4 regions of the Bacillus sp. CZDM1 genome follow, and region 3 is predicted to be linked to each of the others. Evidence: predicted binding sites of a transcription regulator. Region 3 holds the regulator's gene; each other region holds the start of a gene.
What was found. Region 3 encodes Rex, which represses fermentation and respiration genes when NADH is low (regulators of the CRP and FNR family bind a similar motif). Its sites were predicted from a motif close to TTGTGAAATATTTCACAA; they were not measured.
Positions count from the first base shown of each region.

Region 1: ACY3XC_RS18930 (TIGR04053 family radical SAM/SPASM domain-containing protein) is a predicted target of Rex. The motif match lies at 3,084-3,101, and genes of this name have one in related genera.
Region 2: ACY3XC_RS16115 (cytochrome C) is a predicted target of Rex. The motif match lies at 5,528-5,545, and genes of this name have one in related genera.
Region 4: qoxA (cytochrome aa3 quinol oxidase subunit II) is a predicted target of Rex. The motif match lies at 2,838-2,855, and genes of this name have one in related genera.

Region 1 covers NZ_JBUESO010000008.1:173,537-181,268, forward strand. The annotation lists gene ACY3XC_RS18895 (BsuPI-related putative proteinase inhibitor) at 1-4, shown strand, start outside; gene ACY3XC_RS18900 (DUF3813 domain-containing protein) at 123-308, opposite strand; gene ACY3XC_RS18905 (hypothetical protein) at 311-463, opposite strand; gene ACY3XC_RS18910 (Cof-type HAD-IIB family hydrolase) at 577-1,389, opposite strand; gene ACY3XC_RS18915 (alpha/beta fold hydrolase) at 1,576-2,349, shown strand; gene ACY3XC_RS18920 (metal-sulfur cluster assembly factor) at 2,365-2,673, shown strand; gene ACY3XC_RS18925 (DsrE family protein) at 2,680-3,018, shown strand; gene ACY3XC_RS18930 (TIGR04053 family radical SAM/SPASM domain-containing protein) at 3,184-4,311, shown strand; gene ACY3XC_RS18935 (Crp/Fnr family transcriptional regulator) at 4,354-5,052, opposite strand; gene moaA (GTP 3',8-cyclase MoaA) at 5,330-6,346, shown strand; gene ric (iron-sulfur cluster repair di-iron protein) at 6,415-7,116, opposite strand; gene ACY3XC_RS18950 (molybdopterin molybdotransferase MoeA) at 7,339-7,732, shown strand, end outside.
Region 2 covers NZ_JBUESO010000006.1:226,644-234,375, forward strand. The annotation lists partial or broken gene fdnG (formate dehydrogenase-N subunit alpha) at 1-686, opposite strand, end outside; gene ACY3XC_RS16085 (twin-arginine translocation signal domain-containing protein) at 699-1,271, opposite strand; gene fdhD (formate dehydrogenase accessory sulfurtransferase FdhD) at 1,353-2,114, opposite strand; gene pdxK (pyridoxine/pyridoxal/pyridoxamine kinase) at 2,570-3,397, shown strand; gene ACY3XC_RS16100 (YojF family protein) at 3,555-3,905, shown strand; gene bshB2 (bacillithiol biosynthesis deacetylase BshB2) at 3,925-4,596, shown strand; gene ACY3XC_RS16110 (Crp/Fnr family transcriptional regulator) at 4,704-5,447, opposite strand; gene ACY3XC_RS16115 (cytochrome C) at 5,691-6,134, shown strand; gene nosZ (Sec-dependent nitrous-oxide reductase) at 6,151-7,732, shown strand, end outside.
Region 3 covers NZ_JBUESO010000013.1:5,196-12,927, forward strand. The annotation lists gene ACY3XC_RS23000 (ABC-F family ATP-binding cassette domain-containing protein) at 1-862, opposite strand, end outside; gene moaC (cyclic pyranopterin monophosphate synthase MoaC) at 1,050-1,547, shown strand; gene ACY3XC_RS23010 (redox-sensing transcriptional repressor Rex) at 1,580-2,233, shown strand; gene ACY3XC_RS23015 (YhbD family protein) at 2,356-2,979, shown strand; gene ACY3XC_RS23020 (polymer-forming cytoskeletal protein) at 2,991-3,707, shown strand; gene ACY3XC_RS23025 (cytoplasmic protein) at 3,726-4,436, shown strand; gene ACY3XC_RS23030 (YdiK family protein) at 4,483-4,683, opposite strand; gene ACY3XC_RS23035 (lysostaphin resistance A-like protein) at 4,680-5,402, opposite strand; gene groES (co-chaperone GroES) at 5,682-5,969, shown strand; gene groL (chaperonin GroEL) at 6,010-7,641, shown strand.
Region 4 covers NZ_JBUESO010000004.1:311,801-319,532, reverse strand. The annotation lists gene qoxB (cytochrome aa3 quinol oxidase subunit I) at 1-1,842, opposite strand, end outside; gene qoxA (cytochrome aa3 quinol oxidase subunit II) at 1,883-2,800, opposite strand; gene ACY3XC_RS11800 (iron-sulfur cluster assembly accessory protein) at 3,129-3,434, shown strand; gene ACY3XC_RS11795 (ABC transporter ATP-binding protein) at 3,549-5,264, shown strand; gene ACY3XC_RS11790 (Cof-type HAD-IIB family hydrolase) at 5,365-6,114, shown strand; gene ACY3XC_RS11785 (cold-shock protein) at 6,308-6,508, shown strand; gene ACY3XC_RS11780 (YwbE family protein) at 6,710-6,916, opposite strand; gene ACY3XC_RS11775 (hypothetical protein) at 6,916-7,119, opposite strand; partial or broken gene ACY3XC_RS11770 (CapA family protein) at 7,272-7,732, shown strand, end outside.

The DNA of each region.
Region 1 (7,732 bases), on a different contig from region 3:
ATAAAGCCTTCATGATGACCGAAATTAGAAGAATTATGAAAAAGTAGTAACCATGAAGTGTTCATGACGGCCTGATGAGAAAGAAAAGCTGGCACGCTTTTGGTAACGTGCCAGCTTTTCTATTATTTCAATTGCTCAAGCTCATTTTGCATTTCTTGGAGCTGACTTTGTTCTGCGACTGTTGAATTAGCGTATGCTGAACTTAATGCATTTTTCGCTTTCGAAACCACAGAATTACGTTCAGCAGGGTCGGCCGTTTTCGCCATCTCAACAAATCTTCTTGCTTCTTGGAATAACTGGTTTCCCATCGTTATATCCCTCCAAGCGAGGAGTCACGCACATTGGACATTTTCTGGGCTTCCGCTTCAGCGTAGGTCATGTGGTAAGGAATACGTTCATCGTGTTTACTGACAGTATCCACTCCTTGCTGGACAAAGCGTTTTGATTTGTTTCGTTTACCCATTGTAATCCCTCCAATTTGGTGAGCTTGGTGTGAAGCAGTGTAAACTGCCTCACAAAAATAGTATGCTCAAATCAGAGTTTTTCATTTAGGTAAACAATGGTGAACCACTTAAATTATTTTATATTTAACAAATCTGACAAATATACCCCGATACCATCTTCCTCATTCGTAAGGGTCACTTCATTTGCAATAGATTTGACTTTATCAATCCCATTTCCCATGGCTACACCACGACCAGCATACTCAAGCATTTCTAAATCATTATCTTCATCGCCAAAAGCAATAATTCTTTCAGGAGGAATGTTGAAGTATTCTGAAGCCTTTTTTAATCCAACAGCCTTGCTTAAGCCTGTTTTAATAATTTCAATAACATGCCATGGTGCTGCCCAGCTGCGATGGTCGATGACCTCAGCGTGAACATCTGACAAATGTCGGCGGATTTGCTTTAATTCATCTTCCTCCGTATGGATTAACAAACTAGTTGGGGAGTCTTTTAAATAATTTCGCAAATCACCCGTTGTTACATTTGGATTCCCCATACCGAATATATCTAACAGTTTTTCGTCATGATAGTGGAAATAAACATCATCAATGACTTCGGCAATAATATTGTGAAAGTTGAATGAACGGCATGCTTCTACAATATCTTTGGCTACTTTTAAATCCAGAGGATCATGATAAAAACCCCAGCTTGAATCTAGCGGGTGATGCATAAAGGCACCATTGAAATTCACAATGGGAGTATCGAGCTTAAGTTCGTGGTAATAGGGTTCACTTGAACGATAGGGTCTTCCTGTTGCAATCATAACCACATGACCTTGTTCACGAGCTTTACTTAAAACGTATTTTGTTTTCTCAGAAATCGTTTTATCATCTTTTAATAAAGTTCCATCTAAGTCCAATGCAATTAAATGTTTTTCAGCCATAGTGACTCCTCTTTAATTGTTTTTTTATTCCATAAGTCTAAGCTTTAGATAAATAGCAAACGAAATGTTACACTACAAATGTATATAAGTACTATGTTAACAATTTTATACCTTACCTGTAAAAAAATTCACTTCATTTGAATCGGATTTCCGATATAATTAATTTACCCAGGAGGTTCTTCCTAAGTGATTATCGTAGAAAAAAGTTTGCTGAAAAATAATCCTCATTTACATATAGTAAATAACAGTGAACAACAAAGAAGGCTTCCTCTCATTATTTTTAACCATGGATTTACCAGTGCAAAGGAGCACAACCTTCATTACGCCTATTTATTAGCGGAAAAGGGATTTCGGGTCATCTTACCAGAGGCGATATACCATGGTGAAAGAGAGCAAGGTTTAACTGAGAAAAATCTATACAGTCAATTTTGGGAAATTGTCATTAAGACTATCCATGAATTAAACGATTATAAGGAATACTATGTTAATGAGGGATTAGCAGATCAGGAGCAAATTGGACTTGCTGGAACTTCAATGGGCGGGATTGTTACCTTGGGTGCTTTAACCAAATATAAATGGATTAAAGCTGCAGTCAGCTTAATGGGAATGCCTGCATATGAAGAATATTTACATTGGCAATTAGAACAAATGAAAAGCCTTGGGATTACTCTTTCTTTTACGGATGAACAAATTGAAGAGCAATTATCTTTCCTTCGTCCATATGATTTAAGTCTTCAACCTGAAAAGCTTGAAAATCGCCCGTTATTATTTTGGCATGGACAAAAGGATCCAATCATACCCTTTCACTTAACGTATCAATTTTATCTATCGATAAAGGATAATTATGAGAAAACACCATCTAATATTCACTTTATAAGTGATGCACAAGCTGATCACAAAGTTAGCAGAGAAGGTTTAAAAGCCACTGTTGAATGGTTTGAGAAACATTTATTAAAATAAAAGGAGTGTTTTAAAATGAATGAAGAATTAAAAGAAAATATCATGGGTGCATTAGAATTGGTAATAGATCCAGAATTAGGTGTGGATATTGTAAATTTAGGTTTAGTATATGATGCTGAGATGGACGATGAAGGAAACACTACGATTACCATGACGTTAACTTCAATGGGCTGCCCGCTTGCAGGAACAATAGTAGACCAAGTAAAAAGAGCGTTAGCAGATATTCCTGAAATAAAAGAGGTTGAGGTTAATATCGTGTTTAACCCGCCATGGAACAAGGAAATGATGTCCCGCTATGCAAAAATCGCTTTAGGAATTCGATAAGAAAAGATGAAAAACAAGATCATTTTAGTTAGTTCCAACCAACTGGGCCGCGGCGATCAATTTCTTGGAGAGAACGTACTTGAAACCTATTTCACCTTAATGAAGCAAAGAGAAGAACTTCCTGCTGCTGTATTTTGTATGAACAGCGGAGTCCTAACCATGACAGAGGATTCCTTCGTTTCTGTTCACTTGAAAGAAATGGAAGAAAAAGGTGTGGAGATTTTGGCATGTAAAACCTGCGTTGATCATTACAAAGTGGAGGAAAAGTTAACAGTAGGTAAAATTAGCGGTATGGCTGATTTTATTGAGTTATCGGCAAGATATGAAGTAATAACCATATCTTAAACAGCAGATTTTCTGCTGTTTTTTATTTTTTCACTTCACAAAGTAGACATATAATTTTAAATGTAATGTGAGGTAGTTCACTTATCCATAGTGGAATCCCCTATATAATACAGGTAATTAGGCTGTTTGGTTTTGTTGAAATGGCCGCTTTAGGAGGCGTTTCATATGGCTTTTGGCCGAGACTTTAATAAAGATCCATTTATCGTAATTTGGGAGCTAACACGCGCATGTCAACTTGCTTGTTTACATTGTCGTGCAGAGGCTCAATTAAAAAGAGACCCACGTGAACTATCATTTGAAGAAGGTAAGAATCTAATTGATCAAATATACGAAATGAATAATCCGATGCTTGTATTTACAGGCGGGGACCCATTAATGAGACAAGATGTTTTTGATATTGCAAAATATGCAGTTGAAAAAGGCGTTAGAGTTTCGATGACACCAAGTGCGACACCAAATGTTACAAAAGAGGCAATTGAAAAGGCGAAAGAAGTTGGTCTTTCTCGCTGGGCATTTAGTATCGATGGTCCAACAGCTGAGGTTCACGATCACTTCCGTGGAACAGCGGGATCCTTCGACCTTACAATGGAAAGAATTAAATACCTGCATGAACTCGAAATTCCAATTCAAATCAATACCGTAATATCAAGATATAATATAGAGTACCTCGATGAAATGGCAAAAATGGTTGAGGATTTAGGCTGTGTACTTTGGAGTGTCTTTTTCCTTGTCCCAACAGGCAGAGGTCAAGAATCTGATATGATCTCACCTGTAGAGCATGAGAAAGTGTTCAGATGGCTATATGACCTTAGTAAGCGCGTTTCCTTTGATATTAAGACAACAGCTGCTCAGCATTACCGACGTGTTGTTATTCAGCAAAAGATGCGTGAGGCAAAGGACCAGACAGAGGAAATTGATTATTTGAGTGCGTTAACAGAACAGGGGTTAACAGGTTCGATTGACGGACTTGGACGAGCACCTAAAGGCGTCAATGACGGAAATGGATTTGTCTTCATCTCACATATTGGGGATGTATACCCAAGCGGCTTATTACCTGTCAAAGCAGGAAATGTAAGAGAGACGCCGCTAGCGGAGATTTATCGCGAGTCACCAATTTTTAAATCACTAAGAAATCCTGATCTCTATAAAGGAAAATGTGGTGTTTGTGAATTCCGCCATGTATGCGGCGGTTCTAGATCAAGAGCCTATGCGATGACCGGAGATTACCTAGAAAGCGAACCATTCTGTGTTTATATTCCAAAAGCGATGAGAGAAAAACAGGTTCAATCATAAAAAAAATGGAAGCAATCATTCATTCATGATTGCTTCCATCTATTATTCAATACTGCAATATACGGCTGGGCAATTTTCACAGCCAATCTCGTCTTTTAAATATTGAAGATCTAAAATAGAAATTTTTCCTTTTTTAATACTGATTTTTTTATCTTTTTTCAATTCGCTTAGGATACGGTTTGTACTCTCTCTTGAAGTTCCGCAAAAATTTGCAAGTTCCTGGTTCGTTAATGGTAAATCAATTAATATTTCATTTTCTTTATGAATACCATAGCTATTAGACATTCGAATTAATGTTGAAAAAAGTGCTCCTCGTTTTCCATTTAAGACAAGATCACGAAACTTTGTCTGGGTTTTCCGGAAATGGTCACTCATCCATTTCATAAACTCGAAGGCAAGCTTACTATTTTGGAATATTTCACTTTCGATGACATCTTTTTTGATGGCAACGATTTCACCTTCCTCTAAAACTCTGGCACTTAGTAAATACCTTGGATTGTCGGTAAACAGCGTTAATTCCCCACAGATATCGTTTTCACCACAAATTCTTAAAGAGAGTTCACGTCCATCTGAAGTTATTTTACTGATTTGAATTTTTCCAGATATAATAATATAAAGTTCTTCTGCAAGCATACCTTCTTGAAATAAATAGGTTCCTCGTTCACTTCTAAATTTCCGATCGGAAAATCGTAGTAATTCTTTAATTTCTATGGAATGGGTTGGTTTAATTTTAGTCAACATGTATTCTCACCTCAGAGGTATTGTTTATCCTTAGTACTTTTCTTCTATTTTCGTTAGTCTTATTTTATCGTAAGTTTTGAAGTTTTAACGGAGTAAACAATGACAATATAGTGAAAACTCTCGGATTTTATTTTCAACTGTTAATAAATCTTCAATGAAAGCGTTAATAAATAGAAAAAGAAATGTTATGATAGTGAATAAAGTAACAGTATTTTTTGTTAGTAGCAGGTACACTTGTATTATATTATTCGCTTTTAAAATAATGGAGTTGATACGAATGGAAAAGACCATTATTAAAGATAAATTAGATCGACCATTACGTGATTTAAGAATCTCAGTAATCGATCGTTGTAACTTCCGCTGTCAATATTGCATGCCAGCCGATCAATTTGGCGATGATTTTGAATTTCTGCCAAAAAGTGCGCTGCTGACATACGAGGAAATCGAGCGGATAGCAAAGGCTTTTATAAGTGTTGGTGTGGAAAAAATACGTCTAACTGGCGGTGAACCACTTCTTCGAAGAGATCTTCCGATATTGGTGGAAAAGCTTGCAAAGATTGAGGGTTTAAAAGATATAGCTTTAACGACAAATGGAGTTCTACTTCCCAAACTTGCTGATAAATTAAAAAAGGCTGGTCTTCAAAGAGTCAATGTTAGCCTTGATACTTTAAATGATGAGCTGTTTGGAAAAATTAACGGTCGTGGTGTTGGCACACAGCCAGTTTTAGATGGGATTGAGGCAGCTAAGAAGGCTGGTCTCAAAATTAAAATCAATATGGTCGTTAAAAAAGGCCTCAACGATTCGGAAATCATCCCAATGGCTGATTTTTGTTTAAAGAATGGCTTGGAGCTCCGCTTTATTGAGTATATGGATGTAGGCTCATCTAATGGCTGGAAAATGGATGATGTCATCACCAAAAAGCAAATTTATGACCTATTAAAGGAACACTATCAATTAGAGTCTCTTGACCCTGCCTATTTTGGCGAAGTCGCAAAATTATATAATTATCAAAACACAGATGTAAATGTTGGATTTATTTCTTCTGTTTCAGAATCATTCTGCAGCAGCTGTACGCGTTCTCGACTTTCTGCAAATGGACAAATTTTCACTTGTTTATTTAATGGGAATGGTCATGATATTCGAAACTTTATGAGAAACGGTGCCACAGATGAGGAATTGAAAAACCGAATCTCTGCTATTTGGAATAATCGAAATGACAGGTATTCAGATGAAAGAACAGAAGAGACAGCAAAGAACCGCAAGAAAATTGAAATGTCATATATAGGCGGCTAAACCTCTCTACTCACAAGAGAGGTTTTTTACATAGAAAAGGAGGCTGATTGTTCAGCCCCTTTAAACATCTAATTAATATATCTAGGGAACAAGATATTATTTTCTAAATGTACATGCATAAATGTTAGTCCTTCTAGTTCTTCTAGTCGCTTGTATACTAATGTGTACGTTCCACAAGCATCAGCTGGAAGCGCATAGTCAGATGTAATAGCACGAATCTGTCTAAGTATTTCACCAGCATGATCATGTTCTTTTTCAAGCTCTACAATCATATTAATAGCTTCTTCACGATTTTCAACCGTACCATCGGCAAGTTGTTTGATTAACGGAAATACAATTGCTTCCTCTTTTTCCATATGTTCCATTAATTCTTTTTTGAATTCATAAAATAGCTCATTAACCTTTAAAAGTTCTGGGTGACTATCGCCATGAACACGTGAAACCTTGGTAACATAAGGGCTAAGCAATGTTAATTCTTCTTCCGATGTACGGTGATAATGGTTGATAACATGATCAATGATGGTAGTTGAATCTGATTTCGTCCAAACTTCTAAGTCCGTTTCAGTTGAACTGTACTTTTCAAATACTGCTTTTAATTCATCCATTAGTGCTTTTTCATTTAATCCATTTGCTGCAATAGCCTCGGATAGTGGAATATTGCCTCCACAGCAAAAGTCAATGCGGAATTTCTTGAAAACATCGCTTGTTTTTGGCAGTTCATTTACGATATCTTTAACCAATGTATTTGTAGAAAAAGGGAAAGTAATCATATTTTCCTCCTAATATTTTGTTTTTATTATTAGTTCTACCTTAAGGATAAGGTATTTCTTTGAAAAAATAGGTGACCTGAATCACACAAACAAAAGTATTTACTATTTTTTTGTTTAATGGTGTGATGTTTGCTATATTAGAGACTTTTCGATAGGCTTATAATGAAATATGTATAAAAAATTTATATATAAAGTATTTGTTTCCTGCAGGAGTTGATGGAATTGTTAGAGAGAAGAAAGCCTATCCCGATTGGGGATGCAGTTAAAAAAATAATGGAATTTCAGTTAAGTGGTAAAACAGAATTTGTTTCTATCGATGAAAGTTATGGACGGTTTTTATCAGAAGACTTAATTGCAACAAGTGATGTCCCTCATTTTGATCGAGCACCTTATGATGGTTTCGCTGTCCGGTCTATAGATACTAAGGAAGCTTCAGCAAATAATCCACTAGAATTTAAAGTTGTCGACCATCTTGGTGCGGGAATGACATCTTCCATGACAATTAAAGAACACGAAGCAGTTCGAATTATGACCGGAGCAATGATGCCTGAAGGTACAGACGCAGTTGTCATGTTTGAGGTTGCAAAAGACTATGACAAAAAAGGGACCCCTTATA
Region 2 (7,732 bases), on a different contig from region 3:
AGCTGAAGCATTGCATAGGCACGTACATTTTGTGTTCCAACTGTGTGCTGGGTTGTACCCATTGCATACATGATTGTTCCAGATTTTCCAACCTGACCAGTTGCACAGAACGTTTCACAAACCTTTACGTAATCTTCCTTAGCTGTACCCGTTACTGCTGTTACTGTATCGACATCATAACGTGAGTAATGCTTCTTCATTAATTGGAAAACACAGCGAGGATCCTGTAACGTCATATCTTTTACAGGTGTTCCATCTTCGTTCTTTTCCCATGCCCATTTTGTTTTATCATAAGCGCGTTTTGCTTCGTCATAGCCAGAGAACAAGCCATCTTCAAAACTATAAGTATCTTTTACTATAAAGCTAGCGTTTGTATAGTTAACAACATACTCTTTGTGAATTAAATCATGATCAAGCGCGTATTTAATCATTCCCCCAATAAACGGAATATCCGTTCCAGAACGAAGCGGTGCATACACATCAGCCATAGAAGATGTTCTTGTATAACGCGGGTCAACCGAGACAATTTTACCGCCTTTATCCTTTGCTTTTTGCAGCCATCTAAAGCTGATTGGATGGTTTTCAGCAGGGTTTGCGCCAATGATTAATGCACAATCAGTATACTGCAGATCATTCCAATGGTTAGTCATTGCTCCACGACCATATGAAGGTGCCAGACCGGCAACCGTAGAACTATGTCATATTCGTGCCTGGTGCTCTAAATAGGTGACACCAAGCCCTCTCATCATTTTAGCAAGCAGGTACGTCTCTTCATTATCAAGAGCTGCTCCGCCAAGGCTGGCAATCGCCTCGGTCTTATTCACTGTCATGCCGTCTTCACTTACAACAAATGTTTTATCACGTGTTTCTTTCGTACGCTTGGCAATGGTTTCATACATCCATTCCCAATCTTTTTCTTCCCACTTATTGCTGCCTGGTGCACGGTAAAGCGGTTTCTTTATACGTCTTTCAGAAGTGTATAATTGTCTAATTGTTGTACCTTTACTGCATAGCTTACCTTCGTTAATTGGGTTATCCGGATCCCCTTCCGTATAAACCACTGTGTTGTCCTTTGTATGGACTAAAATTCCACAGCCAACGCCGCAAAAGCAGCAAATGGTTGGTGTAACAGTTGATTTGGCAATTTTGAATTCTTTTGTGCTGGCATACGCTTTTTTCTCATTAAAGCCCAGCTCAACTACTGCTAACGTCGCTGCAGTGGCACCAGACAACTTCAAGAATTGCCTGCGATTTAAGTTGATTTCAACCATTTTTCTATCTCCTTCCCATTAAATGAATAGAACATCCCATTTTTATCTATTTTGTTACCTTGGCCTGTTTATTCCCCCCCTTCAATGCAACTCTGCAGCGGGTATTTCCAATAAATCATTTTCAACTCTGCCTGTTGAGGTGTAAATATTAGCCATTTTCCCTCGTAAATAGCCAATAACCTCAATGTTTAAGAATTTAGCCAATTGAACGGCCTGCTTGGTAGCTGCTGTTCGTGAACCAATAACAGGAAAGCCAAATTTCGCTGCTTTGGAGAGCATTTCATATGAAACCCTGCCGGTTGTTAATAATACTAACCGTTCAGGCTGTAACCCATTTCTGAGTGTGTGGCCAATGATCTTATCGACTGCATTGTGCCGGCCTATGTCTTCGCGGACGGTGATAGTGCCATTTTCTTCAACAATACAGGCACCATGCATGCCGCCGGTTTCCAAGTAAAACGGTGAATTTTGAGCAAATTCACTTCGCTTTTTTAATAAAAAACTTAATTTATAGCTGTGTTCAGAAGATACTTTTTGAAAATTCTTCACGTCTGTCATCGAAAAAAACGTGACTCCGCGGCCGCAGCCAGCCGTATAGTGCTTCTTTTTCGTAAATAACTCTTCTTCATTAAAGCCATTCAGAAGTGAGACGTTGATACTTCCCATCTCTTCATTAATCGTAATGGCTTCAATCTCACTCGCTTCCCGAATAAATCCTTCAGAAAACAAATAACCATAGGCCCAATCCTCTAAATCATGTTTCGTTAGTTGAAATACGGCTATCTCATACCCATTTAAAATTAAGGTAATCGGATATTCATCAGGACATCCTTTGCGGTACATTGGTTTCCCTCCTTTTAGGAAATACCATTCTAGAACTTTTCAATTGTAATCATGTTAACCAGCCTTCTCAGCGACATTTATCACAATTTACAGCACATCCAAATGAATTAGCTATGCCTTTTAAATTTATAATAAATATCGAAGCCTAGATTTCAGGACTTTGACGAGCCTTGGTCTTTTTTGTGTCAGATTATCGAATTTATTTCAAAACTTCCTGCTTTAATGCTATTTGTAAGCGATACCAAATTGTCTCTTGTATCTTTAGTACTATCGTACGATGAGTCTTTTTTCTCGGAAGTAAGAATTATCACATATAAACATCTAAAGAATATAAAAACGGTCATTTGTCATCTTTCTGACAAAATCAATCCATTTCAAAATTTCTGCTATATTTCTACATTTGATTTATAATAGGAATAGTGATTTTCACCAACTAGTTTTTAGGAGGAGTACATATGACAATTAAAAAAGTTATGACGATCGCGGGTTCGGACACAAGCGGGGGTGCAGGGATTCAGGCTGATATCAAAACATTCCAAGAACTAGGTGTGTACGGAATGACGGCACTGACTACCATCGTTACGATGGATCCTAAGGATTGGCACCATAGCGTGTTTCCAATCTCCGTTGAGACGCTAAAACCACAAATCGACACCGTCCTATCAGTAGGAATTAACGCCATGAAAACAGGTATGCTTGGTACAGTTGAAATCATTGAGTTAGTCGCAAAGGTGATCGATGAACATAAAATGGAAACCGTCGTCATTGACCCTGTTATGGTGTGTAAGGGCGAGGATGAAGTCTTAAATCCGGAAACCACTGACGCTATGCGTGAATTATTACTGCCACGCGCATTAGTTGTGACACCTAACCTTTTCGAGGCTGGCCAATTAGCTCAAACAGGCCCCGTTAAAACCTTAGAACAGATGAAGGAAGCCGCACGAAAAATTCACGATTTAGGTGCTAAATATGTGGTGATTAAAGGCGGCAGCAAGCTGTTAACAGAAGAAAAATCAATTGACCTTTTATATGATGGCAAAGACTTCACCATTTTTGAATCCGAAAAAATTGAGACGAACTTCACTCATGGGGCGGGCTGTACCTTCTCATCTGCCATTACCGCAGAACTGGCAAAGGGCCGTTCCGTTATCGAAGCAGTTGAAGTTGCAAAGGACTTCATTTCCGCTGCGATCAGCCAAGGCTTCCGCTTAAATGAATTCGTCGGACCTACTTGGCACGGTGCCTACCGCGGAGCAAAAACCGAATACTGCACAGATTGTTAATCATACCAAGGCCGTTCTCCATCCGAACGGCCTTTTTTATTATGAAAAACTAGGCTAACATTTCGCTTTTTCAATGTGATTTTAGTATGATAGATACATTATTAAATACACTAATTTATAGATTACATACCATGTACAGGGAAAGGAGCAAAGACATATGGAACCGATTAAGAATCATCTCCAGGTTCAAGAAGTGATTAACAGGTTCGCAAACCAGGATGTATATATTCACCTGGAAACTACGAATGGTGCCTACGCATCCCACCATGATCAGACCTTCTTTTCAGCAGGTGCCTATATTCGAAATGCGCTGGTCCAATACGAACATGGGAAAATCACCGGAACTGACCCCTATCGTGTCGGCTTAAAAATTAACCTTGGCTGGATATATGCGGAAGGTCTAACTCATTTTGAAGTCGATGAAGAAGACCGCTTGCTGTTAGCAGGCCATGATAACAAAGGGAAACTCGCGGTTGCCCTAGAAATCAGCCCTACACCGTTTGAGTAATGGAAAGGAGGAGCCTTTTATGGAAAAAGAACGTCATCTATTAGTCGTCTTTCCACATCCAGACGACGAAGCTTTTGGAGTATCTGGAACCATTGCCACCCATATACAAAATGGTACTCCTGTCACTTACGCCTGTTTAACCTTGGGTGAGATGGGCCGTAACATGGGGAATCCCCCTTTTACCAACCGAGAAAATCTCCCGAAAATTAGAAAAGAGGAGCTTAAGGCTGCCGCTGCTGCCTTAGGTATTCAAGATTTACGAATGCTGGGGTACCGTGATAAAACGGTTGAGTTTGAAGACGATGAGAAGCTGGCAAATGCGATGTTGTCATTAATTAATGACGTAAATCCATCACTTGTCATCACTTTTTATCCAGGCTATTCTGTTCACCCCGACCATGACGCTACCGGTGCGGCGGTGGTAAGGGCAATCGAAAAGATTCCTGCCGACGCAAGGCCGAAGCTGCACTGTGTTGCTTTTTCAAACAATTGCGTCGAGGAGCTCGGTGAGGCCGACATTATCCATAACATCACTGCCGTTGCAGATAAAAAACTGGCTGCCATTCAGGCCCATCGCTCCCAAACGGAGCAAATGTTTGGAGACGTAACAGAAAAATTGAAAAACCAAGACCCGCAAATGATGGTCTGGATCAATAATGAGCGATTCTGGACGTATAAATTTGATAATTAAATTTGCCTTTTTTATAAAGAGCCCTTGTTAAGGACAAATCTTTCACTGTCTCATCGAGTTTTGTCCTTAACCAGCAAAAAAGCCTTCGTCCATGACGAAGGTTTTTTTTAATAAGCTGGATTCATTAAAGTGCACAGTTTGCACATATCAAGGATGATGATTTTCCTTGATTTCATATCGATAATTCCTTCTTTTTTCAGCTTCGAGAATACTCGGCTGACACTTTCCCGTGTGGTCCCGACTACCGTAGCAAACTCTTGAATCGTCAAGGGAATTTCAATATTCCATCTCGAGGTTGAATTATTAAATTTATTCCCTAACCGCTCTAACGTCTTTACTGTCTTCGCATAAACATCTAACAAGGCGACGTCTCTTAAGGTGGAAGTCATTTCACGAAGAGAATCGCTCATGTATTCGATCATTTGAACAGCTAGCTCGGGATATTCATGAAGACCCTTCTCTAATTCCATTTTATCTAAAAAGAAAAGCTGACCATCTTGGAGCATAGTGGCCGTCGCTGGATAGAGCTGTGAGGTTTTCGAGAACAGGCAAGCCTCCGCAAACACATCACCCTTTTGCTTCATACAAACAATGATCTCATTACCGTGTTCATCCTGCTTTGTTAGCTTTACCGCTCCCGAATGAATAAAAAATACCCCTTTGGCCACTTCATCTTCACAAATAACCTGTACTCCTTTTTTAATGGTTATTGTTTGAATCCGATTGGCGATTAGATGAATGGATTTTGCCGATAAATCCTTAAAAATGACTATTTTTCGTAGAAAGTCCTCGATTTTCAACTCTCTTACTTTGCCAAATGGCTGTTCCTCTAAAGCATGTACGGGATTCATTCTGCTCCTCCTTCCCTTTTTAAAAATCGCTGTGATACCACATATGTTACCTCCATTGTAGTGAAAATCGTCTCATCTTGAAGTGATAATTTTCACAAAACGTTCAATTTCTTAAAACCCTTTCATTTCAACGCCCTTCACAAAACGTTCAAAGTTGACTAAAAAAATGTGAGTAAAGTCACATTTTAAATATTGATTTCTTATTAGGATGAAGTTGTTCATTAGACAGAAGGAGGGGGAAGTATGAATAAGGCAATTATCAGCTTTGTCGTTAGCATCGTAATTGGTTTTGGTCTTGGGTACTTGGTATTTGGCGTCATTATAGGAGATGGCGATTCACAGCCTCAAGTCGCTCAAACAGAACAAACAGACGAAGCAGCTGAATCAGAAGGACAAAAAGAAGAAGCAAAAGAGGAAACATCAACGGTGGATGCCAATAACATCCTTAGCAGCAAAGGCTGTCTCGGCTGTCACGCAGTTGATAAACTTGGCCTAGATGGCGGGGCAACGGGCCCAGATCTTTCCAAAGCCTATACAGAGGTTGAAGGAAAGCATGGCAAGTCACTTGATGAATTCTTAAAAGAACCAACTTCCGCGGTTATGTCGAGCGTTATTGGCGGCAGCCCGTTAACAGATGAAGAACGCGCGCAAGTGTTAGATATGTTGAAACAAGCTTCAGAAAAATAATAAGGTGGTGTAATAGATGAAGAAATGGATTCCAATCGCCTCTGGTTTACTAGCAGGCTTTGTCGCAGCAACGATAACATTCGCCGACTTTTCAAAAAGCACGGACAATCAAGTTGCTTCTAGTAATAATAAAAGCAATGCAGAAAAAGTTTATGTGCCATTCGGTGAAAAAGATGATTACTACCTATTCGCATCAGGCGGCCACTCTGGTCAAATGTTTATCTATGGTGTGCCATCCATGCGTCATATTCGAACGGTTCCAGTATTCTCACAAGACTCTGCAACAGGATATGGGTTTGATGAGCATACGAAGAAATTAATGGGTGACTACACATGGGGAGACCTGCATCACCCGGCATTCTCAGAAACAAATGGTGACTATGACGGTAAATACATGTTTGCCACAGACGTTGGAAACAGCCGTGCAGCAGCAATGGATTTAGAAACCTTTACGGTAAAAGACATTATTAATGTTCCAAATACTAGCGGTCCGCACTGTGCGGCGTTCGTTACGCAGAATACAGAGTATATGTTCCTGCCAACACGTTTCGCTGTGCCAATCGGCTCTGAATACAAGCCTCTGGACGAGTACAGCCAGCAGTACCGCGGTGTAATGTCAGCCGTAACGTTTGATCAAAACAAAGATAAGCTCAATATTGCCTACCAGGTTGCTCTGCCGCCATGGTCCTATGATTTATCTGACGCTGGTAAGAAAAGCTCCGCAGACTGGGCAGTCATGACAACGTATAACACAGAAGAAGCAACAACCAATCTTGAAATTAACGCTTCACAGGCTGACCGTGACTTCATTGTTCTTTTTAACTGGAAAGAGCTTGAGAAAATGGTTGCCGACGGACAGTATGATGAAGTGACTGGTCAAAAAATGATATTCCCTGAAAAGCATAAAGGCGGAATTTACCTTGTTCCTGTTGCGAAATCACCACATGGTGTCGACGTAACGCCTGATGGAAAGCACTTTATTGCTTCTGGAAAACTTGCACCATCCATGACAGTATTCTCTTTTGAAAAAGCATTTGAAGCGATTGAAAAACAAGATTTCGCTGGCGAGCGCAATGGTATTCCAATTATCAACTATGATTCTATTATGGAAAGAGAAGTTAACCCTGAAAATGCACTTGGACCGCTTCACACTCAATTTGATGACAAAGGAATGGCTTACACAACGATGTTCATTTCTTCTGAAATCGTGAAATGGGATCCAAAAACAGGCGAAACATTAGACCGTGTACCTGTACAATATTCACCAGGACACTCAGTAGCAGCTGAAGGTGATACCGTTTCACCTGATGGAAAATGGCTGATTGCTCTTAACAAAATTGCCAAAGACAGCTATTTATCAGTAGGACCTTCACATCCAGAGTCCATGCAGTTAATCGATATCAGCGGCAAGATGAAGGTAATCCAATCTTCACCAGTTAACCCTGAGCCTCACTACGCGCAAATCATTAAGGCAGATAAGATTAAAACGATAGAAGTTTATCCGAAGGATGAAAACAATAAGCAAGCGACTTATAAGCAAGATCAGGCTAGGATCGAACGGAATGGAAACGAAGTTCATGTCTACGGTATCGCGATGC
Region 3 (7,732 bases):
TCGTCGATGCACGCGCTAGGTTACGCTGGATAAAATCCTGAAGATCCGAAACTTCCTGCTGCTGCTTTTCATATACTTTTAAATCACGTTCATAATTTGCCGCTTTTTGATCTAGATAGGAGCTATAGTTTCCGATAAATTTTTGAATTTGTCTCCGTGAAACTTCATAAACCTGTGTGACCACTTTATCCAAAAAGTAGCGGTCATGGGACACGATTAAGATGGCCCCGTCATAGCCTTGTAAGTATTGCTCCAGCCACGTAAGTGTATCGATATCGAGATGGTTTGTAGGCTCATCCAAAATTAATATATCGGGCTTCGTTAAAAGGAGTTTCCCTAATGCTAGACGAGTCTTCTGACCGCCGCTTAAGCTGGATATCATTAATGAGTTATTGCGGAAATTTAAACCGTGGAGGATAGAGCGAATATCTGCTTCGTACTGATAGCCTCCCTGTTCTTTAAATCTCACTTGCAGTTCATCATATTCTTTTAAAATTCGGTCGTAGCGGGCACTATCCTCCATAGCGGCAGGATCCGACATCGAAACCTCTAAATGTCGAAGTGTCTTTTCCATACTTCTAAGTGGTTCGAAAACGGTTAGCATTTCATCCCAAATCGACAAGTTTGATTCTAATCCGGTATTCTGTGCTAAATAACCAATGCTTACTCCCTTTGGCTTAATAATTTCTCCGCCATCATGGGACAGGTGCCCGGCTATAATTTTCAATAATGTCGATTTCCCTGCTCCGTTTCGCCCCACAAGTGCAACGCGGTCCCGCGTTTGTAATTCTAGTTTTATATTCGATAAAATTAGGTCTGCACCATAATATTTTGCTAGTTGATTCACTTGTAATAAAATCATTGTTTTTCACCTCAATCACTAAAATAAGTGTACCTTATTCGAAGAAAGTCGGCAATAAAGTGTCTTGGTGTTGGGGAAAATAAGAGAATATCTCTTAAGAAAAAAATGTAAATATTTTATCATTCGCTCAAGGTTTCACAGACAAATTTCGAAAAATATAGTATGATTTTATGGGAGGATACTGTTTATGTCTGAATTTACTCATTTTAACGAAGAAGGAAGAGCGAAAATGGTGGATGTTAGCGATAAGCCAGAAACGGCCCGTACGGCACTAGCTCATTCCAGTATTACGGTCAGTAAAGAAATTTATGATAAAATAACAAATAACGAAATGAAAAAAGGCGATGTTCTTGCTGTGGCTCAAGTGGCTGCAGTAATGGGAGCAAAGAAGACCTGGGATTTGATCCCGATGTGTCACCCGATTCCTTTAACAGGGGTAAATATATCCTTCTCATGGGAAAAGGAACATGATACCGCATATACATTAAATATTGCCGCTGCTGTCAAAACAAAAGGAAATACAGGTGTTGAAATGGAAGCGTTAACAGCTGCTTCCACATGTGCATTAACGGTTTATGACATGTGTAAAGCAGTAGATAAAGGTATGGTTATAGGAAAAACATATTTGGTTGAAAAAACGGGTGGGAAAAACGGAGATTTCCATAGGACGGAACAAGTTAGATAAATGATCAAACTATTTATAGGGGGTGGGAGAATATGAGTAATGAAACAATGAAAATACCACAAGCGACAGCAAAACGGCTGCCCTTATATTATCGATTTTTAAAGAATCTACATTCTTCCGGTAAACAGAGGGTTTCTTCTGCAGAACTAAGTGAGGCAGTGAAGGTGGATTCGGCAACGATTCGCCGGGATTTTTCTTATTTTGGAGCCTTAGGAAAAAAGGGATATGGCTATAATGTCAATTATTTATTAACGTTCTTTCGGAAAACATTAGATCAAGATGAATTAACGAAAGTAGCGTTAATTGGTGTAGGTAATCTTGGCACAGCCTTTTTAAATTATAATTTTTTAAAAAATAATAATACAAGAATTGAATGTGCCTTTGATGTGGATCCGAATAAGATGGGTACAACGATTCGTGATGTACCAGTGTTTCATATGGATGAGCTGGAGAAGGTTTTAAGCAATGATGATGTTCATGTAGCCATTCTGACTGTACCTGCTCCTGTGGCACAAATGATTACCGATAGACTTGTACATTCCAATATTAAGGCAATCCTGAATTTTACTCCTGCCAGACTGAATGTGCCGCCATCGATTCGCGTGCATCATATTGACTTGGCTGTCGAATTACAATCACTTATTTACTTCCTGAAGCACTACCCAACAGAGGAAACAGAAGAATAAGAGTAAAGACCTTTTCACGTATATAGTGAGAAGGTCTTTTTTTGTCGGATAAAAATATAGATGGAAACTTTACAAACGTAACAGTGTTATGTTACATTCGTTCTATGAAAGGGGTTTTCATTATGAGCGAGGAATTAATTTCGAAGAAGGATTTGTTGGATTTAGCCGGAATATCTTATGGGCAATTATATAGATGGAAACGAAAAGACCTTATACCTGAGGATTGGTTTATTAGAAAATCAACCTTTACAGGTCAAGAAACATTCTTTCCGAAAGTTAAGATCTTAGAACGAATTAATAAAATTCAACTTATGAAAGAAAACCTTTCTTTAGATGAACTAGCTGATATGTTTTCACCGAATATGGCTGATTTGCAGCTGGAGAAAGATGAATTAGTAAAGCGTAACATTGTTTCAAATACAGTGCTTGATTATTATTTAGAAATAGAAAAGGGCGGTCCTGCGTTTAATTTTTCACGAATCCTTGAAGTGTATGTTTTAGAAAAGCTGCTTCAATCAGGTGAAATTAATTTGGATGAAGGAAAAATGCTGTTACAGGTTTTACTAGACAATAAGTCAGTGATTAAGCAAAAGAACGCAGAATTGGTGATCACTCGGAAATTAGGTGTTTCATCTTGTCTATTACTTATTAATACAGAGAACTTCCAATTTGAACGGGGCACAAAAATAGTCACCCAGCTATCGCTAATGGCATGTATGGAAGAAATTAAATCGAAATTATTATAAAGGAGAATCAAATGGAGACGAAAAAAAGGGGAGACTTGCTCATAAATGGCTTTGGATCATCAAATGGCGGATCATTCAATACGGTCAGTATAAATGGTAAAGGCAGTGTTACAGGTGATGTGGAATGCTCGGAACTGGATTTTAATGGTTCAGGTTCAGTAACTGGGAACGTTGTTGTGAATCATGCGCGGATTAATGGACACGGAAAGATTAAAGGCAATATGGAGAGTCAGGTTCTAAGAGTTGATGGGACGGCGGGAGTGATAGGAAACCTGATTGTAAAGGAGCTGAAGGTATCAGGCAAAGTGAATGTCGGAGGGAAAATGAAAGGGGATGAAATAAAGATAAGAGGCAGGTTAACGGTGGGAGAAGATTGTGAAGCAGAAACGTTTAAAGCAGAATCACAATTTAGTATCGGCGGCTTGTTAAATGCTGATTTAGTGGATATCACTATTTTTGCTGATTGCCATGCAAAAGAGATTGGCGGTCAAACCATCCTAATAAAGCAAAAAAACTCACTTTTAGGCTTTTTTAAACCTTTTGTACGTACCCAATTGAAAACGGAATGTATTGAAGGGGATAAAATTGAGATTGAAAACACCAAGGCTGGGATTGTCCGTGGTAAAAATGTAGTAGTTGGAGCTAATTGCGAAATTGATGTGGTTGAATACTCGGGTGAATTTACAATGGATAAAAATTCGATTGTGAAGGACATCAGAAAAATATAGGTGAAGGGTGGAAGAGAAATGGAAAAAGGTCATAACCTAACGATTAATGGATCCGGGAATTACTCCGGGGGCCAATACGACAAAATTAGCATTAGGGGAGATGCCACGCTTGCTTCTGATGTAGAATGTTCTGCTTTCAATATCTTTGGAACGAGTGAAGCTTTGGAAAGTGTGAAAACAAAGTCTGTAAAGGTCTTTGGTGAGGCAGAAGTAAAGGGAAATTTGGAGTCAGAGGAAATGCTGATTATGGGGACTATGACAGTCGGCGGCAGGGCGGATTTGAAGAAAATGAAAATACTCGGAACTCTTGATGTTGGTGATAATTTAACAGGTGATGAAGCCAATATTAAAGGAATGATATCTGTAGGCGGCGACGTTGAATATGAGACCTTTGATTCATCAGGAGGCTTTGAAATTAAAGGTTTGCTTAATGCAGATAAAATAAACATATCGTTACGGTTTGGGCAGAGTTTTGCAGAAGAAATTGGCGGAGGGGTGATTACGGTTAAGAAGAAGAGTAACACCCTCCTGCCATTTGGAAAAGAAACGGGGATGCTTATTGCCAAGGTTATTGAAGGGGATATCGTTTCCTTAGAAAATACAAGAGCAGATATCGTTCGCGGAAAAAGTGTGAAAATCGGAGCAGGCTGCCAAATTGGAACCGTTGAATATTCAACCGAACTGACACAGGATAAAAATTCAACGATAAAAACGAAGACAAAGCTATAGTTAAAAGGTCTTTTCACATTCAGTGAGAAGACCTTTTAACTTACACTTATTTTTTAATTTGTTTTTTATATTTATTGTAAAAGAAAATGATTCTTAAACCAGATCCGAAGTCAAAGGTGGCAAGGATAACGAGCAGATAGCTGAAAAACCCCCAACCGTTTTGTGCGACATCTTCGACTGCAAAATAGGTAAATAAACAACCAAGCACAACATAAATAATTCCGGAAAACATAGGTGAACGTTTCATAGAAAGCCTCCGATAAAGTTTTGAATGGTTTCTGCCTTACGCATGAATTCAGTAATCTCATCTTTATAAACCGACTGCATGACGACCACTAATGTATTCATGGCAACATGGGCAAAAATCGGCACAAGGATATGTTTTGTTTTTACATAGAGAAAGGCAAAAGTGAAACCCATAGCTGAATAAAGCAGAATATGGTGCGGCTCCATATGAGCCAAGGCAAAAATGACCGAGCTAATTAGAGCCGATAAAAAAAAGTTAAAACGTTTATAAAGAGTACCGAAAATAATCTTCCGAAAGACAATCTCCTCTAATATCGGCCCGATAACAGAGCTGACTAAAATGGCTAGAGGAAAGGATTCAATAATATTTAGAATTTGCTGGGTGTTTTCAGATCCCATATCAACCCCAATAAGCTGTTCAATATTGGCAGCGAGGGCTTGGGCAAATAAGGCTAGGAAGACACCCATTACTGCCCAGGCAGCAGAATAGCTAATGGACCTGCCTCTTTCATTCAGCGCAGGTTTCTTCATTTCTGTTCGTAATAGGAAAAGAATCATCACGAGTGCCAGGGTAAAGCTGAAAATTAACCAGTAGGGGACAACCAGTCTTTGATCCATCCCTAAATATCCAAATAGAAACATCAGCCCAGGAATGCCAACCAGGCTCGATAACTGCATAGCTATATAGACAATTAATATTATCCAATATTCCCTTTTCAAATGTTATATCTCCTTTAAGAAGCCTTCTTGTTATTTTAACCTATAGTTCATTCTACTAATAATGGCAGGGTTGTTTCAATTTTAATGTTTATTTTTAAAAACGAAGTATATTCCTGCGAGCAAATCACATACTTGTAAGGTTGTAAAAAATTGAAAAAAATACTGCTTCATACTTGCAAATTTTTTTTGCATTGATTATGATAATAATTGTGTTAGCACTCATGTTAAGAGAGTGCTAATAAGTCAGAATTACATATCTATTTGAGGAGGTTGTTTGATTTGTTAAGACCACTAGGTGATCGTATTGTCATTGAGCTTGTTGAATCAGAAGAAAAAACTGCAAGCGGTATCGTTTTACCGGACTCTGCTAAGGAAAAGCCTCAAGAAGGAAGAGTAGTTGCTGTAGGTACTGGTCGTGTGCTTGAAAGTGGCGAACGCGTTGCTCTTGAAGTTTCTGTAGGCGATCGTATTATCTTCTCAAAATACTCTGGAACTGAAGTTAAGTTTGATGGAAATGAATATTTAATTTTACGTGAAAACGATATCCTTGCTGTAGTTGGCGAGTAATAAAAAAATAGTTTAGAAAATACGAGGAGGTTTTTTGAACATGGCTAAAGAGATTAAATTTAGTGAAGATGCACGCCGCGCAATGCTACGTGGAGTTGATGCGCTGGCGGATACAGTAAAAGTAACGCTTGGACCTAAAGGACGTAACGTAGTTCTTGAGAAAAAATTTGGTTCACCACTAATTACGAACGACGGTGTAACAATCGCGAAAGAAATCGAATTAGAAGATGCATTTGAAAATATGGGTGCAAAACTAGTTGCTGAAGTTGCAAGCAAAACGAATGATGTTGCTGGTGACGGTACTACAACTGCAACCGTTCTTGCTCAAGCGATGATTCGTGAAGGCTTAAAGAACGTTACAGCGGGTGCTAACCCAATGGGTATCCGTAAAGGGATTGAAAAGGCAGTTACAGTTGCTGTTGAAGGATTAAAAGCTATTTCTAAACCAATCGAAGGCAAAGAGTCTATTGCACAAGTTGCGGCTATTTCTTCTGATGATAAAGAAGTAGGACAATTAATTGCTGAAGCAATGGAGCGCGTTGGTAACGACGGCGTCATCACAATCGAAGAATCAAAAGGCTTCACAACTGAACTAGATGTTGTTGAAGGTATGCAATTTGACCGTGGATATACATCTGCATACATGGTAACAAACACAGACAAAATGGAAGCTGTTTTAGAAAATCCATATGTCTTAATCACTGACAAAAAGATCTCAAGCATCCAGGAAATCCTGCCTGTACTTGAGCAAGTTGTTCAACAAGGCAAGCCGCTATTATTGATTGCTGAAGATATCGAAGGTGAAGCACTTTCTACTTTAGTATTGAACAAACTTCGCGGAACATTCAATGCAGTTGCTGTTAAGGCTCCTGGCTTTGGTGACCGTCGTAAAGCAATGCTTGAAGACATCGCTGCATTAACTGGCGGTGAAGTCATCACTGAAGAGCTTGGCCGTGAACTTAAAACAACAACCATCACATCTTTAGGACGCGCTTCTAAGATTGTTGTTACAAAAGAAAACACTACAATCGTTGAAGGTGCAGGAGATACTGCTGCAATCGCTTCTCGTGTAAACCAAATCCGCGTTCAATTAGAAGAAACTACTTCTGAATTTGACCGTGAAAAATTACAAGAACGCTTAGCGAAATTAGCTGGCGGTGTTGCAGTAATCAAGGTTGGTGCTGCGACTGAAACGGAATTAAAAGAGCGCAAGCTTCGTATCGAAGATGCTTTAAACGCAACTCGTGCTGCAGTTGAAGAAGGTATTGTATCCGGTGGTGGTGTAGCCCTTCTTAACGTATACAGCAAAGTGGCTGAAGTTCAAGCAGAAGGCGATGTAGCTACTGGTATTAACATCGTATTACGTGCGATCGAAGAGCCTGTACGTACAATCGCTCACAATGCTGGTCTTGAAGGATCTGTAATTGTTGACCGCTTAAAGCGCGAGGCAGTTGGAACAGGCTTTAACGCAGCAACTGGCGAATGGGTAAACATGATCGACGCAGGTATCGTTGACCCAACGAAAGTAACTCGTTCTGCATTACAAAACGCTGCATCTGTAGCTGCAATGTTCTTAACAACTGAAGCAGTTGTTGCTGACAAGCCAGAACCTGCTGGTCAAGGCGGCATGCCTGATATGAGCGGTATGGGTGGAATGGGCGGCATGATGTAATAACGCCCCTCAAACCCTTGATATGACTGGGTTTTGGAGTAAGATGAGAGTGGAATGCTAACATTTTGCTAATATAGAGGATTTTAATGGA
Region 4 (7,732 bases), on a different contig from region 3:
TCCTAGAGTAGTAACGATGACAGGAATCCACAGACTGAATATAAAGGAGAATCCCCATACAAAGAAGATACAGCTCATAATAAATGGGATACCGCTATTATTTGGCATATGAATTTTCTCGTATTCACCTTTAAATAGTACATGACCATTTTTCTTAGCATCCCATAATGCCTCATTGGACCGTACATCTGGTAAAATAGCAAAATTATATTCTGGTACTGGTGTATGTGTAGACCACTCTAGTGTACGCGCATCCCAAGGATCATTACTAATATCTCTTGATTCATAACGAGTACTATAGTAGATATTGTAAACAATTAACACAAAACTAATGGCCATTATCGCCGCGCCAACAAAAGAAATCATATTCATTGGTCCAAATCCAGCAGATTCTGAATATGTGTACATCCTGCGTGCCTGGCCATCTAAACCTGAAATATACATCGGCATGAAAGCCAATATAAAGCCAATAGACATTAACCATGCCGTCCATTTTCCAATTCTCTCATTTAGCATGAAGCCAAACATCTTTGGCCAGTAATAATGCAGCCCAGCAAGCATTGCATAGACAACACCAGGAATAATAACGTTATGGAAATGAGCGACTAAGAACATCGTATTATGATATTGATAGTCTGCTGCAGACATTGCTAGCATGACTCCGGTTACTCCGCCAAGTGTAAAAAGCGGAATGAAAAGCATGCTATAAAGCATTGGCGTAGTAAAAACGATTTTTCCTTTTCTTAGCGTAAACAGCCAGTTAAAAATCTTCACACCTGTTGGAACGGCAATTGCCATTGTCGTAATCGAGAAGATACTATTTGTTAAGGCACCTTGCCCCATGGTAAAGAAATGGTGCGCCCATACTAAGAAGGATAGAAGAGAGATAATAACCATCGAACCAACCATTGATGTATAGCCGTATAGGTTACGACGTGCAAAGGTGGAGATGATCTCACTATAAATACCGAAAGCCGGCAGGATTAAGATATATACTTCAGGGTGTCCCCAAACCCAGAAAATGTTGGCCCAAAGCATATCCATACCGCCATTATCCATGGTAAAGAAATGTGTTCCAAATTGACGATCCAAGGTTCCCATTGCAAGTAACACAGCTAATACTGGAAAAGCAAAAACGATAATTACGTTCGCAATTAAAGCGGACCAAGTAAACATTGGCATTTTCATTAATGTCATCCCAGGCGCTCTCATTTTGAGAATGGTAGTGATGAAGTTTATTCCTGTCATTAATGTACCAATACCTGCAATTTGAATCGCAATCATATAATAATTGGTACCGACAGATTCACTAAATTCGTTGCCTGCAAGCGGGAAGTAAGATGTCCAGCCTGCGTCAGGTGAACCTCCGACAACGAATGAAATGTTGAATAACATCGCACCCATAAAGAATAGCCAGAAGCTTAATGCGTTCAAGCGTGGGAATGCCACATCACGTGCTCCGATTTGTAGTGGAACAACAAAGTTCATAAAGAACATGATGAATGGCATTGCCATAAAGAGGATCATTACGATCCCGTGTGTGGTGAAAATTTCATTATAATGCTGTGCGTCAAGCAGTGTATTTTCTGGTACAGCCAGCTGAGCACGCATCATGATGGCATCAACCCCGCCTCGGAATAGCATGAGGAGGGCAGATAGCAAATACATAATACCAATTCGTTTGTGGTCAACAGTTGTTAACCATTCACGCCATAGGTAACCCCATTTTTTAAAATAAGTTATCCCGGCAATAACAGCAATAAGTGTAAGGCCAATTGCAGCCATCGATGCATAAATCGCAATACTAGGATGTGGAACGGCAAATCGATTAAAGAAATCCATTTATTATATCTCCTTTCAACGGAAGATTACTTTTTTATTATTAATGACTCATACCTTCATGCCCGGTATGGGAATCTGTTTGAGATTCTGTTTCAGGTGTTTCTGCTGATTCATCGTTATGATTATGGCCAGATGGCGGCGGTGAAAATTCTAGGTGAGTCCCAGTGTATGTTTGTTGCCCTAGATGACCTGGTTCTAACAATTCCTCGAATTTCTTCTCTGTTATCGGCTTAGCTGTTTCTTTTACTTCTTTTACCCAATCGTCAAAATCTTCTTGAGACATTGCAGTGACATTGAATGTATTTTCAGCAAATCCTTTACCTGAGAAGTTGGCGTTTCGTCCCATAAATTCACCAGGGACATCGGCTGCTAAATGCAAGGTAGTGACATGGTCATTCATCGCGTATTTTTGTCCGCCTAACTGTGGTATCCAAAAACTTGTAATCGGACCGTGAGAATAAAGTTTAAATTCAAGAGCTCTGTCTGTTGGAATATATAAGTAATTGACGGTTTCAATTCCTTCTTCTGGATAACTAAAATGCCATTTCCAGTTTGAGGATGAAGCATAGACGACTAATGGCTCTTTATCTTCATATCCTTTTGGTGTTGCCTCAACGATATAATTACTTTGAACAGATACGTAAGATAGATAAGCAACGATTAATACTGGAATACCTACCATAATAACCTCAACCCAAAGGTTTCCTTCGATATGAGGAGGTTCATAATCTGCTCTTTGTTTAGAAGCTCGGTATTTTACTAGCATGTAGACTAATAATGCAAAAACGACAATGACAATCACAGACATGATTCCTATTGATAATAGGATGTCACTAGCCTGCCTTTCGGCTTGAGGACCTTTGGGATCCAAGACAAGTAATGGCTCACATCCAGTTAATAGTGTGATAATTGTAAGAATCACTGAATATAAAGCCCCTTTTGTACCCTTTTTGTGCATGTGTTTTTCTCCTCTCATTTATTAGAATGGTGGTTGTACGTGAATTTGTTCACAAACTTGTTTAGGAATTTACCTTTTTTTAATGAGATTAATTACTAACTAATAATAATTTTATAATTAGTGTCATTATTTCCTACTACAATATTAACAACATCGCTGTGATGTTTATATACGTTTTTCAAATAATTTGTGACAAATTTGTTAAGGTTTTAATTTCCTTTATTAGATATTCAGTGGGAATATCTTCAGTTTAAGCGATAAATAATTGTCTAAATTTAGATATTAATGGGATAATGTATATGAATACATAGGAATAGGAGAGACATATATGAAAGTCAAAATCAATCGCCATGCAGCGAAAGCATTGAAAAAAATGTTGGAGGGGGAAGAAGCAGAAGGGAAATTGTTCCGTGTGTATGTAACCAATATGCATGGTGACCATGCCCATTATGATTTAATGCTCGATACCCCAACAGAGCATGATGAAGTGGTTAAAACAGATAAGGACATTGATTTAATCCTCGATACGCGAGATGAATATCTAGATGGTGTATGGATTCAAATGTTCCATGTTCCAAAAGAAGAATGGCTGATTACCAATCCATCAAAAGGCGGACATCATCACCATCATTAAATATAGAAAGAATAAATGAATTCCACCTGAAGTTATTACAGGTGGTTTTTTTGATTGTAATTTTCAAAATATTTTCATATAATCCAATTACCCCAACTAAAAAGGAGATCTGCGATGATTCGACGTTTCTTTTCTTATTACAAACCGCATAAAAAGCTGTTTATCCTTGATTTTAGCAGTGCTGTTGTTGTTGCGGTTTTAGAGTTAGCTTTTCCATTAGCAGTATCTTGGTTTATTGATGAATTGCTGCCGGGGGGAGATTGGCAAACCATTGTGACAGTTAGTATTGCGCTGTTGATGGTTTATGTACTTAGTACCTTTTTGCAGTTTGTGGTGAATTATTGGGGTCATAAGCTTGGGATTAATATTGAAACAGACATGAGGCAAGAACTTTTTGAGCATGTGCAAAAACAGTCTTTCCGCTTTTTTGACAATACCAAAACAGGGCATATTATGAGTAGAATAACCAACGACCTATTTGACCTCGGTGAACTTGCCCACCATGGACCTGAGGATGTTTTCATTGCCGTGATGACTTTTATCGGTGCTTTCTGGATTATGCTGACGATTAATGTGAAATTAGCACTTGTCGCTGTAATGATTTTACCTTTGTTAGCATTATTAGTTGTAGTCTGTAATCTAAAGATGAATAAGGCTTGGAGTCATATGTACACAAGCATTGCAGATGTAAATGCGAGAGTGGAAGATAGTGTGTCAGGAAGCCGTGTGGTTCAATCCTTTACAAATGAAGATTTTGAGATTGCAAGATTTCGAAAAAATAATCATAAATACCGAAATGCAAAACTAGTAGGATATCGCGTGATGTCTTTCAGTTTATCCGGTATTTATATGATGACCAGGTTAATTACCATTATTGTACTTGTTTATGGTGCATGGCTTAGCTTTACAGGGCAGCTTTCATATGGGGAGCTTGTCGGATTTGTACTTTACATAAATGTTCTTTTTAAACCAATTGATAAAATTAGTGCGATTATGGAATTGTATCCAAAAGGAATGGCTGGATTTAAACGTTTTATGGAAATTATCGACTCTGAGCCAGAAGTAAAGGATACGGATGATGCCATTGAAGTAGCTTCACTTAATGGTGATATTATCTTTAATGATGTTTCTTTTAGTTATGACCAACAAAAGTCAGTACTTGAAGGTATCAACCTAAACATTACTGCAGGTGAGACTATTGCGTTTGTTGGACCATCGGGAGCAGGTAAAACCACGATTTGTTCTTTGATCCCTAGGTTTTATGATGTGAGCAATGGCTGCATTATGATTGATGGATTCGATATTCGTAATATGACAAAAAAATCACTTCGCTCTCAAATCGGAATTGTTCAACAAGATGTCTTTCTTTTTACGGGGACTATACGAGAAAATATCGCATATGGGAAGCGGAATGCAACAGATGTGGAAATATTTGAGGCTGCAAAACGTGCGTATCTCGAGAAATTTATTCAATCACTGCCTGATGGGTATGAAACGGAAATTGGTGAAAGGGGATTAAAGCTATCCGGCGGTCAAAAGCAAAGATTAGCGATTGCCAGGATGTTTTTGAAAAATCCACCTATATTAATTTTAGATGAAGCAACCTCTGCACTCGATACTGAAACGGAAATGGTCATCCAAGAAGCTTTAAACGAACTTGCAAAAAATCGAACAACGCTGATTATTGCTCATAGACTTGCTACCATTCGGAATGCTGACCGGATTATTGTCGTGACGGAAGAAGGAATTGCTGAAGAAGGCGGTCATGACGAGTTAATTGAACAAGGCGGTATTTTTGCGAATCTTCACCGTGTCCAATACCAACGATAACTTTTTTTGGAAAATCTCTACGAAGTACGTGGGGATTTTTCCTATTTTGTGAGAAAATGGATAGTCTATTAAGGTAATGGTTTTAAAGGAGTGATTACGAATGGAAAATTATAAAAGTGATAACGAGATAAAATTAATTGCACTTGATATGGATGGTACACTGCTAAATGATGAACACGAGATCTCTGAGGCGAACCGACTCGCCATTTCGGAAGCACAGGAAAAAGGTATTTATGTAGTCCTCAGTACTGGCAGATCTCTAAGAAAATGTGAAAAACATGCGGATTCACTTGCGTTGTCCTCTTATTTAGTAACAGTAAACGGCAGTGAAATCTGGGACGATAAAAGAGGTCTAGTGGAGAGAAATCTTTTGAAAACAGATGCCATTCAATGGATGGTAGAGCTTACTCAAAAGCATAAGATAAGATTTTGGGCGATTAACACAAATCGAAACTGGTTTGATGAAATGCCGGAGGATATTCATGCTGAGGAATGGTTGAAATTTGGGTTTAACATAAAAGATGAACCAACAAGGGATATAATTCTAAAAGAGCTAGAAGCAAGAGGGGAGTTTGAATTAAGTAACTCGACTCCAACAAATATCGAAGTAAACCCAGTTGGGATTAATAAGGCAAAAGGACTGGCTTTAGTCTGTGAGCGCCTAGGAATACATATGAAGAATGTTATGGCCGTAGGTGATAGTCTTAATGATTTGGCGATGATTAAAGAGGCTGGCTTAGGTATTGCAATGGGAAATGCTCAGGAATTGGTAAAACAAGCAGCATCTTGGGTCACCACAACCAATAATGAAAATGGTGTCGCTGCAGCAATCCGAAAATGGGTGCTCTAGTACTATCATTTGCGGACACATAAACAATATACTGAATAGAAAATTTTATTTTCTTGAAATAAAATTTAATCTATTGAGAAATACTTATAACCAAGAGGATATTGTTTAAAAACAATTCCTCTTGGTTATAATAATCGGGCAAGACTATATTGCAATTTCATGTAATTGTTACATGCTAGGAGGAGCTACAAAGATGGAAAATGGTAAAGTAAAATGGTTTAACGGTGAAAAAGGCTTTGGATTTATCGAGCGTGACGGTGGAGACGATGTATTCGTTCATTTCTCTGCAATTCAAGGCGAAGGCTACAAAACGTTAGATGAAGGTCAAGAAGTAACGTTTGAAATCGAAAATGGACAACGTGGTCCACAAGCGGTTAACGTTCGTAAAGCATAATTAACCTTCTAAATCAAAAACAGACTCCAACGCGAGTCTGTTTTTTTATCGTTCTGGGCGGTCACTCATATAAAAGAGAGTCCCTATAGAATAAAAAAACCTCCACAAAAGGTGGAGGTTCAATATGTGATAAGTAAAATGGTTATTTATAGTATGGGGTTATTATAGAAAATTCATACCTAAGGATAGTTCAATTTACCATTAGGTGGACTTTGAATTCAATATTTCCTGCACTCTGCCAACTTGGCCATCCGTTAATCTCACTTTAATCCCATGGGGATGAGAGCTGGAATTTGTTAAAATATCCTTCACGACACCCCTTGTTAGTTTTCCGGTTCTTTGATCAGCCTTAAGTACAATATTAACCTCGATACCGGGAGTGATGTCTTTTCTATTTTGTCCGTTCATTAAACACCCATTTTTCTACGAGTATTACTCACTTTTTTAGTCTGTTGGCTTTTCATTTTTTGGCTGTTTTGCAGCCCGCCTTGGCTGTTATTCGCTGCTGCAGCCTTATTCTTCTTATTGGCTAGCTGCTGCTTCATAGCTTCCTGCAAACTCATTTTCTTTTTTGGTTCTTCATTTTGGTTTGTTTGATTGTTATCTGACATTAGAAAATCCTCCTGAAAATATGTACTAAGATACATACAGTATAATCTATTTTTAATAAAATTAACAAATTAATTAAAAAGGATAAAGTTACGGAATATTCACTTTCTTGTTATTTATTTTTTTACCTTAAATTTATTCTGTTAAATGATTATTGTTATTTTCTGATTATTTATTAAAATACTTTAAATTTCGACACCTTTTGCAGCTCCCTCATATTAAACTAATTCTAATCACTAGGGGGGAGAGGGGCATTGAAAAATCCTTTTTTATTTTTGATTATCCTTTTTATCATAGTTTCACAAAGTATGCATGGCCATGCACAGAACCGGATGATAATCTAATAGATTTGCAGATTGAGTTAGAAGAATACATAAAACCATGGCAAGATAAGATTACACTTCACTACCAAAATCTACTATCCGATGTATCCTATGAAATAAATAATGATAAGAAGATGCCTGCAGCAAGTACGATTAAACTTCCATTGGCACTATATGTATTGAAGCTCGCTGATCAAGGGGAAATCGATATTTCTGAAAAGCTAACTTATATGAGTCATCATTATTATGAAGGAAGCGGCATCATTCAAAATGATAAAATAGGGAGTAGCTA